Regions from separate parts of the Microbacterium sp. NPDC090007 genome, predicted to be linked through region 2. Evidence: predicted binding sites of a transcription regulator. Region 2 holds the regulator's gene; the other holds the start of a gene.
What was found. The regulator LexA, encoded in region 2, represses DNA repair genes until DNA is damaged. The targets are predictions, from matches to a motif close to TCGAACANNTGTTCGA.
Positions count from the first base shown of each region.

Region 1: the regulator LexA is predicted to act here: its motif matches at 1,754-1,769, upstream of ACIPVB_RS03745 (Rv2578c family radical SAM protein).

Region 1 is NZ_JBIVFV010000001.1:796,075-799,479, reverse strand. Features, by position in the region: gene ACIPVB_RS03755 (TIGR03767 family metallophosphoesterase) at 1-363, opposite strand, end outside; gene ACIPVB_RS03750 (M15 family metallopeptidase) at 435-1,637, opposite strand; gene ACIPVB_RS03745 (Rv2578c family radical SAM protein) at 1,778-2,893, shown strand; gene ACIPVB_RS03740 (DEAD/DEAH box helicase) at 3,307-3,405, opposite strand, start outside.
Region 2 is NZ_JBIVFV010000001.1:1,614,485-1,617,889, reverse strand. Features, by position in the region: gene ACIPVB_RS07540 (histidinol-phosphate transaminase) at 1-634, opposite strand, end outside; gene ACIPVB_RS07535 (LysM peptidoglycan-binding domain-containing protein) at 693-1,043, opposite strand; gene lexA (transcriptional repressor LexA) at 1,301-1,987, shown strand; gene ACIPVB_RS07525 (S9 family peptidase) at 2,222-3,405, shown strand, end outside.

The DNA.
Region 1 (3,405 bases), 820 kb from region 2:
CACGATCATGGGTTCGATGCGCGCCGGCGACTGCGCCTCGATCACGTGCAGGTCGGAGAGGTGGCCGAGGTACAGCAGCGACCGCCGGGCTGCGGTGCGGGCGGCCGACGGTGCCCGCCGCAGCACGTCGGTGCGGGGCAGGTACGGCTCGCCCGGTCCGGTCGTCAGCGCGCGGTAGCGCCCTGAGACGAGGCTCCCCTGACGGATGGTCTGCTGCAGGGTGGTGGGGATGCCGGCGGCGAGGGCTCCGGGCGCGGTGGCGGCGCGCGCGGATGCGGCCGCGAGCGTGTCGAGTCCGATCCCCGTCGCGGCGGCGGCGGCAGCGGCGACGTGGAGGAACTGACGACGGGACAGTCCGGTCACGAGGTCTTCCGTTCGGGCGGAGGAGGGACTCGAATCTAGCGCCTCGGCGCCTCGGCCGTCGAGCGTGCCGCTCAGTAGGTCGGGGCCGCCGGAAGGCCGAAGAACTCCTCGAGGGTCGTGTAGCCGCCCTCGTGATACGCGCGCGCCAGTTCGGGACCGATGTAGCGCTGATGCCAGGCCTCGGGTTCGTAGCCGCTGACGCTCTCGCGCCCCTCGGCGTACCGCGTGATGAAGCCGAACTCCCACGCGTGCTCGCGCACCCACGCTCCCTGGGGCGAAGCCGCGACGTCGTCAAGAGTTCCGCAGGAGCCGTCGCAGGGCACGATGTCGACGGCCAGACCCGACTGGTGCTCGCTGAACCCCGGGCGGGCGCTCTCGCGGTCGGCCTCGGCGACTCCACCGACCGCGACGCGGCCGGCGTACGTGGACTGTTGCGTGGTGTAGGAGCGGAACGCACTGAGGTAGCCGATCTCACCCGCCCCCGCGTCGGACGCCGCCTTCACCATCGCGGTCAGAGCGTTCGCCGCCGCCGCGCGCAGGGCCGAGTCTTCGAGAGCGCGGACGTTCTGCGGCATGACCAGGTCGCCCGCACGGTAGTCGAGCGGGTCGAGCGGGCGCTGCTTGTTCACCACGACCCACTCGCGGTTCGGGTCGCTCAACGAGACGCACGGGGCGATTCCGGATGCCACCGCCGCACGGAACGCGCTCCCCCCGCCTGCGGCCGCGAGGGCCGCCGCGTCGTCCCCGGCCGCGAGGGCCGCGGCGAACGCGGGGTCGTCGCACGGGGTCGCGGTGGCGGCGACGGCCGACACCTCGGGCACGGGCAGCCCCGCGTCGGGGACGGCGGGGGGCCCTGCGGCGACGGCGGCGGTCAGGGCGGAATCGTCGACGGTGGCGGATGCCGTGGCATCCGCCCCGGATCCGGCCACCGTGCCGATGACGAGAGCGGAACCGATGAGGATCGCGGTCGCGGACCCGGCGGCGATCGCGAGCCGGCGACGACGACGCGCGGGCAGGGACGCCAGGGTCGCGCCGGCGGCGCGCAGGCGTTCGAGGACGCCGGGGCGAGGGTCACCGGATGCCGGCAGCGGCGCTCGTCCGACGCCGGGCGACACGGCGATCGCGCCCGTCGCGGCTTCGCGCAGCTGTCGGCGCGTCGTGGGTTCGGCGGGTGCCGGCGGTGCGACCGGCAGAGAGAGCGCCGCCGTCGCGAGACGCTCGGCCTCGGCGCGCGCGGCGCGGCGGGGCGAGAGCTCGGGATCGGGGGACGTCACTCGACCCATTCTCTCCCGCGCGCCCGCCCGGGTCGACCCCCGCCGGGTGAATCTGCCCCCGGCGACCGGGTGAACGGCCGGCCTTCGAAGGTGAGGCCAACGCGCTTGCATCCGAGTAGAACATGTGTTCGACTATCGGCATGAGATGGCAGGGACAGCAGTTGGGCGTCGACGACGCGGCGGCGCTGCCCGGCCTGGAACGCATGGACGGCCTGGTGCGGTCAGTGACCACGCCCGAGTTCGCCGACATGACGTTCCACGAGGTGCTGTGCAAGAGCGCGCTGAACCGCGTGCCCGGTGCATCGGCCATGCCGTTCGACTGGACGGTGAATCCATATCGGGGCTGCGGTCATCAATGTGTCTATTGCTTCGCCCGCAAGACCCACGAGTATCTCGATCTCGACTACGGGGCGGACTTCGACTCGCAGATCGTGGTCAAGATCAATGTCGCCGACGTGCTGCGCACCGAACTCCGACGCGGTTCATGGGCACGCGAACCCGTCATGCTCGGCACGAACACCGACCCCTACCAGCGGGCCGAGGGCCGCTACCGGCTCATGCCCGACATCATCGGCGCCCTCACCGAGAACGCGACGCCCTTCTCGATCCTCACCAAAGGGACGCTCCTTCGTCGCGATCTCCCCCTGCTGACCGAAGCGGCCCAGCACGTCAGGGTGTCGCTGGCGATGTCCATCGCGGTTTTCGACGACGCGCTGCAGCACGCCATCGAGCCGGGCACACCGAGCGCCGAGGCACGACTCGAGACGGTGCGCGCCGCGACGGCGGCCGGATTCCGGGTGACGGTGTTCCTCATGCCGATCCTCCCCCACCTCACCGACTCCATCCCCGCGCTGGACGACGCCCTCGCGCGCATCCGCGCCGCGGGTGCCGCACGCGTCGTCTACGGGGCGCTGCACCTGCGGCCGGGGGCGAAGCAGTGGTTCCTGCAGTGGCTCGAACGCGAGCACCCGCACCTGGTGTCGTCGTACCGGGGGCTTTACCCGGGCGTTGCGTCTCAGGCGCCCAAGGCGTACCGCACGTGGCTCGGGCGGCGGATGCAACCACTGCTGCGGATGCACAGACTCGACGGGTGGGACGAGGACGACCACCCCCGGGGCCGCCCGCAACCGGGCCTCGCCGCCCGCTCGGCTGGGCAGGTCGTCGCCCCGCGCGGCCAGGGACCCGTGCGGACCACCGGGGGAACGGCATCCACTCGCCCGCGCGTGGCACCCGCGAGCGAGCCGACGCTCTTCTGACACCGCACGCGCCACCGTTCATCGGCGCCATTTCGCACGACTCAACGCACGCCGCAACACATCAGCGCCACCGACCCGCCGCCACCGCCGCCTCCCTTCTCTCTCCCTCTCCCGCGCTTCATCGGCGCCAAATGGCACCACCCAACGCGTCGCACAACACTTTGACGCCACCGAATGCCCCCTCCCCCGCCGCCGCCTCGCTCGACGCGCCATCCCTTCTCCCTCCCCCCGCGCTTCATCGGCGCCAAATAGCACCACCCAACGCGTCTCACGACACTTTGACGCCGTTGAAAATCACGCGGGGGGCGACGAGCGACGAGCGACGAGCGATGAGTGACCGGCGGAAGCATCGTCGGGAAGCGCGCGAAAGCCCCCGCCCGCGGTGACGCGGACGGGGGCTTTCTCGGGTGGGATTACGCCGTGACGTTCGAGAGCTGTCGACCCGACAGCTCCTCGAGCACGTCGTCGCCCAGCTGGGTCTCTTCGAAAGGTGCCTCGATCTCAGCGCGATC
Region 2 (3,405 bases):
GCGACAGGGCCGAGGGCTCGTCGCGCGGCGCGAACTCCTCGTAGGCCTCGTCCACGATCACGACACCGTCGGTCGCGTGGTAGACCGCTTCGATCACATCGAGACGCAGCGGGGTACCGGTGGGATTGTTCGGCGCGCAGAGGAAGACGATGTCGGGTCGCTGCTCGCGCACCTGCGCGGCGGCGGAGGCGGCGCTCAGGGTGAAATCGTGTTCCCGCTCCCCCGCGATCCAACGGGCGCCGGTCGCGCGCGTCAGGATGGGGTACATCGAGTACGTGGGAGCGAACCCCATCGCAGTGCGGCCCGGACCGCCGAAGGCCTGCAGGATGTGCTGCAGCACCTCGTTGGAACCGTTCGCCGCCCAGATCTGGTCGGGAGAGAGACCGTGACCGAGATAGGTCGCGAAAGCCTCGCGCAGCGGAGTGAACTCACGATCGGGGTAACGGTTCACATCGCGCAGCGCCCGGGCGACGGCGTCGAGGATGTCGTCCGCGACCTCGGCGGGGACCGGATGCGTGTTCTCGTTGACGTTCAGGGCCACGGGGAGGGCCGCCTGCGGGGCTCCGTAGGGAGTCATCCCCCGCAGATCATCGCGAAGAGGAAGGTCGTCGAGGCGTACGGTCACCCCACCCATCGTAGGCGTCGACGCGCGCGTCAGCGTGCCCGGTGAAATCCGCCCGACGGGGGGATCCTCAGCTGCCGGGGGCGTATTCAGCCGGAATGGCGATGCGCTGGCCGGCCGCGACCGACCCGCCCGAGAGGGCGTTCAGACGGGTGATCTCGGCGACGACGTCTCGGGGGTCGTCCCCGGGTGCGAGTTCTTGCGCGATCGACCAGAGGGTTTCGCCGTTCATCACCGTGATCTCGGCGAACGACCCGGCGGGCGCACCGACCTCGCCGGAGGCGAGAGCAGAGCCGCCGCCCACGGCGGCGATGCCGATCGCGGCGGCCACGGGGAAGGCGACCAGGAACGCCACGACGCGACGCCCGCGGGCGGTGATGCGCAGGCGAGTGGTCGGGACGGTGAGGGCGATGCTGCTCATGGTGTGCTCCTTGACGGGGAGAGATTCGCACCCCACCCTCGGCCGGGAGGACGGGGTGCGAATCTGTATTCCGAACCTATATTCGATAGTGCGGTGGTGTCAACAACCCATCCGTCGGACGTGAATCGAACGCGACACGCGCGGAGATCCGTGCGTGTCGTACCGATCACCGGATACGGTTTCGACACGGAGACCGCATCACCAACCTCCGACATTCGAAGATCCGCTGCGATGTGCGCGGCGCGAGGGGAGCCCAGATGACCGACGCGACGACCGCCGGCCGCGAACGACCGCAGACCCGTCGGCGCAAGAACCTCAGCGACAAGCAGCTCGCGATCCTCGAAGTCATCCAGCGCTCGATCGCCCGGCACGGCTACCCGCCGAGCATGCGCGAGATCGGAGACGCCGTCGGGCTGAAGTCGCTGTCGAGCGTGACCCATCAGCTCAACCAGCTCGAGCTCAGCGGGTATCTGCGGCGCGACCCGGGCAAGACCCGCGCGATGGAGGTGCTGATCGACCTCCCCGGCGCCGCCGCCGAGAACCCCGCCGACACGGCGCCCGCTCTGGGCGACGCCGCCCTGGTCCCCCTCGTCGGGCGCATCGCCGCGGGCGTGCCCATCACCGCCGACCAGCAGGTCGAAGAGATTTTCCCCCTCCCGCGCCAGCTCGTGGGCAAGGGCGAGTTGTTCATGCTCAAGGTGTCGGGCGACTCCATGATCGATGCGGCCATCTGCGACGGCGACTGGGTCGTCGTCCGATCGCAGGCGACGGCCGAGAACGGCGAGATCGTCGCGGCGATGCTGGACGGCGAGGCCACGGTCAAGACGTTCCGCCGTCGCGACGGCCACACCTGGCTCCTGCCCCGCAACAGCGCCTTCGAGCCCATCCTCGGCGACGAGGCGGTCGTGCTCGGCCGGATCGTCGCGGTCCTGCGCACCGTCTGACGCGCGCAGCGCGGGCGCGGGGCGCCTCGCCCCGTTCTCGGAGGGACGCACCGACCTCGGAACATCGTGAGGCGGTCACCCGACGGGGGTGCGTTCCTCCGAGAACGGTGACGCGTGCCCGGCCGACGGCGGCCGTGCGATCCGCTGCCGCGTACGCGTGAGAACACCCGGGGGTCGATCGTCGAGCGCGCCGCACCCGCAGCGCTGTCGGACCCCCTGCGTAGGGTGGATGCCATGGCTCTCACGCTCCCGTACGGATCCTGGCCCTCCCCGCTCACGGCCGAGGCCGTGGCCGCGTCCTCGCCGCGCATCGACGGGGCTCTGCTGGTGGGCGGCGAGGTGTGGTGGGGCGAATCCGCCCCGGCCGAGGCCGGCCGGGTCGCGGTCCGGCGTCGCCGCGCCGACGGTGCGGTCGAGACCGTTCTGCCCGCCCCCTTCAACGCGCGCTCCGCCGTGCACGAGTACGGCGGTGGCGCGTGGGCGGCATCGCCCGACGGCGAGCTCTACTTCGTCGAGAAGAGCGACCAGCGCGTCTACGCGCTGACCCCCGGCGGGCAGCCGCGCCCCCTCACCGGCGCCGACGACGCGGTGCGCCACGGCGGCCTGCGAATCGATCGCGGGGCGCTTCTCGCGATCCGCGAGACGCACGGCTCCGCACGCGTGCCGGCTCGGGCGGTCGTGCGCATCGCGACCGACGGGTCGCAGACGGTCGAGGCCCTCGCCGACGGCAGCGACTTCCTCGCGCAGCCCGCTCTGTCCCCCGACGGCCGGCATCTCGCCTGGGTGGCGTGGGACCATCCCGCCATGCCGTGGGACCGCACCGCGGTCCGCGTCCGGGATCTCGAGACCGGTGAGGTACACCAGGTGGCCGGGGGTCCGCGTCGCGCCCCCCTGCAACCGGTGTGGATCGCCGACGACGAGCTGCTCTACGCCGACGATCCGGACGGCCGGTGGAATCTGTTCCGCCACCCCCTCGCCGGCGACGCGCAGCCGCTCGCACCGGCCGACGCCGACACGGGTGGGGGCCTGTGGGTGCTCGGCACCCGCTGGTTCGGCGCCACCGACGACGGACGTGTGATCGCCGTCCGCACGCAGGGGGCGGACGAGATCGTCGAGATCTCGCCGTCGGGCGTGCGCCCCCTCGACGTCCCCTCGGTCGCCACCTCGTCGATCGACGACGTCCAGGGCACGCGCGCCCTGGTCTCGGGGGCGGACGCCCACGGCCGCGCGGGCCTCTGGCTCGTCGACCTCGACTCGGGCGACGTCGACCTCGTCACCGGCGGCGCCGGCTCCTGGTCCCCCGAATGGATGCCGACGGCCCTGGCCCTCGAGACCGCCGGACCGCACGGCCCGGTGCACGCGTTCGCCTATCCGCCCACGCACCCCGACGCCGTCGCCCCCGACGGCGAGCGGCCGCC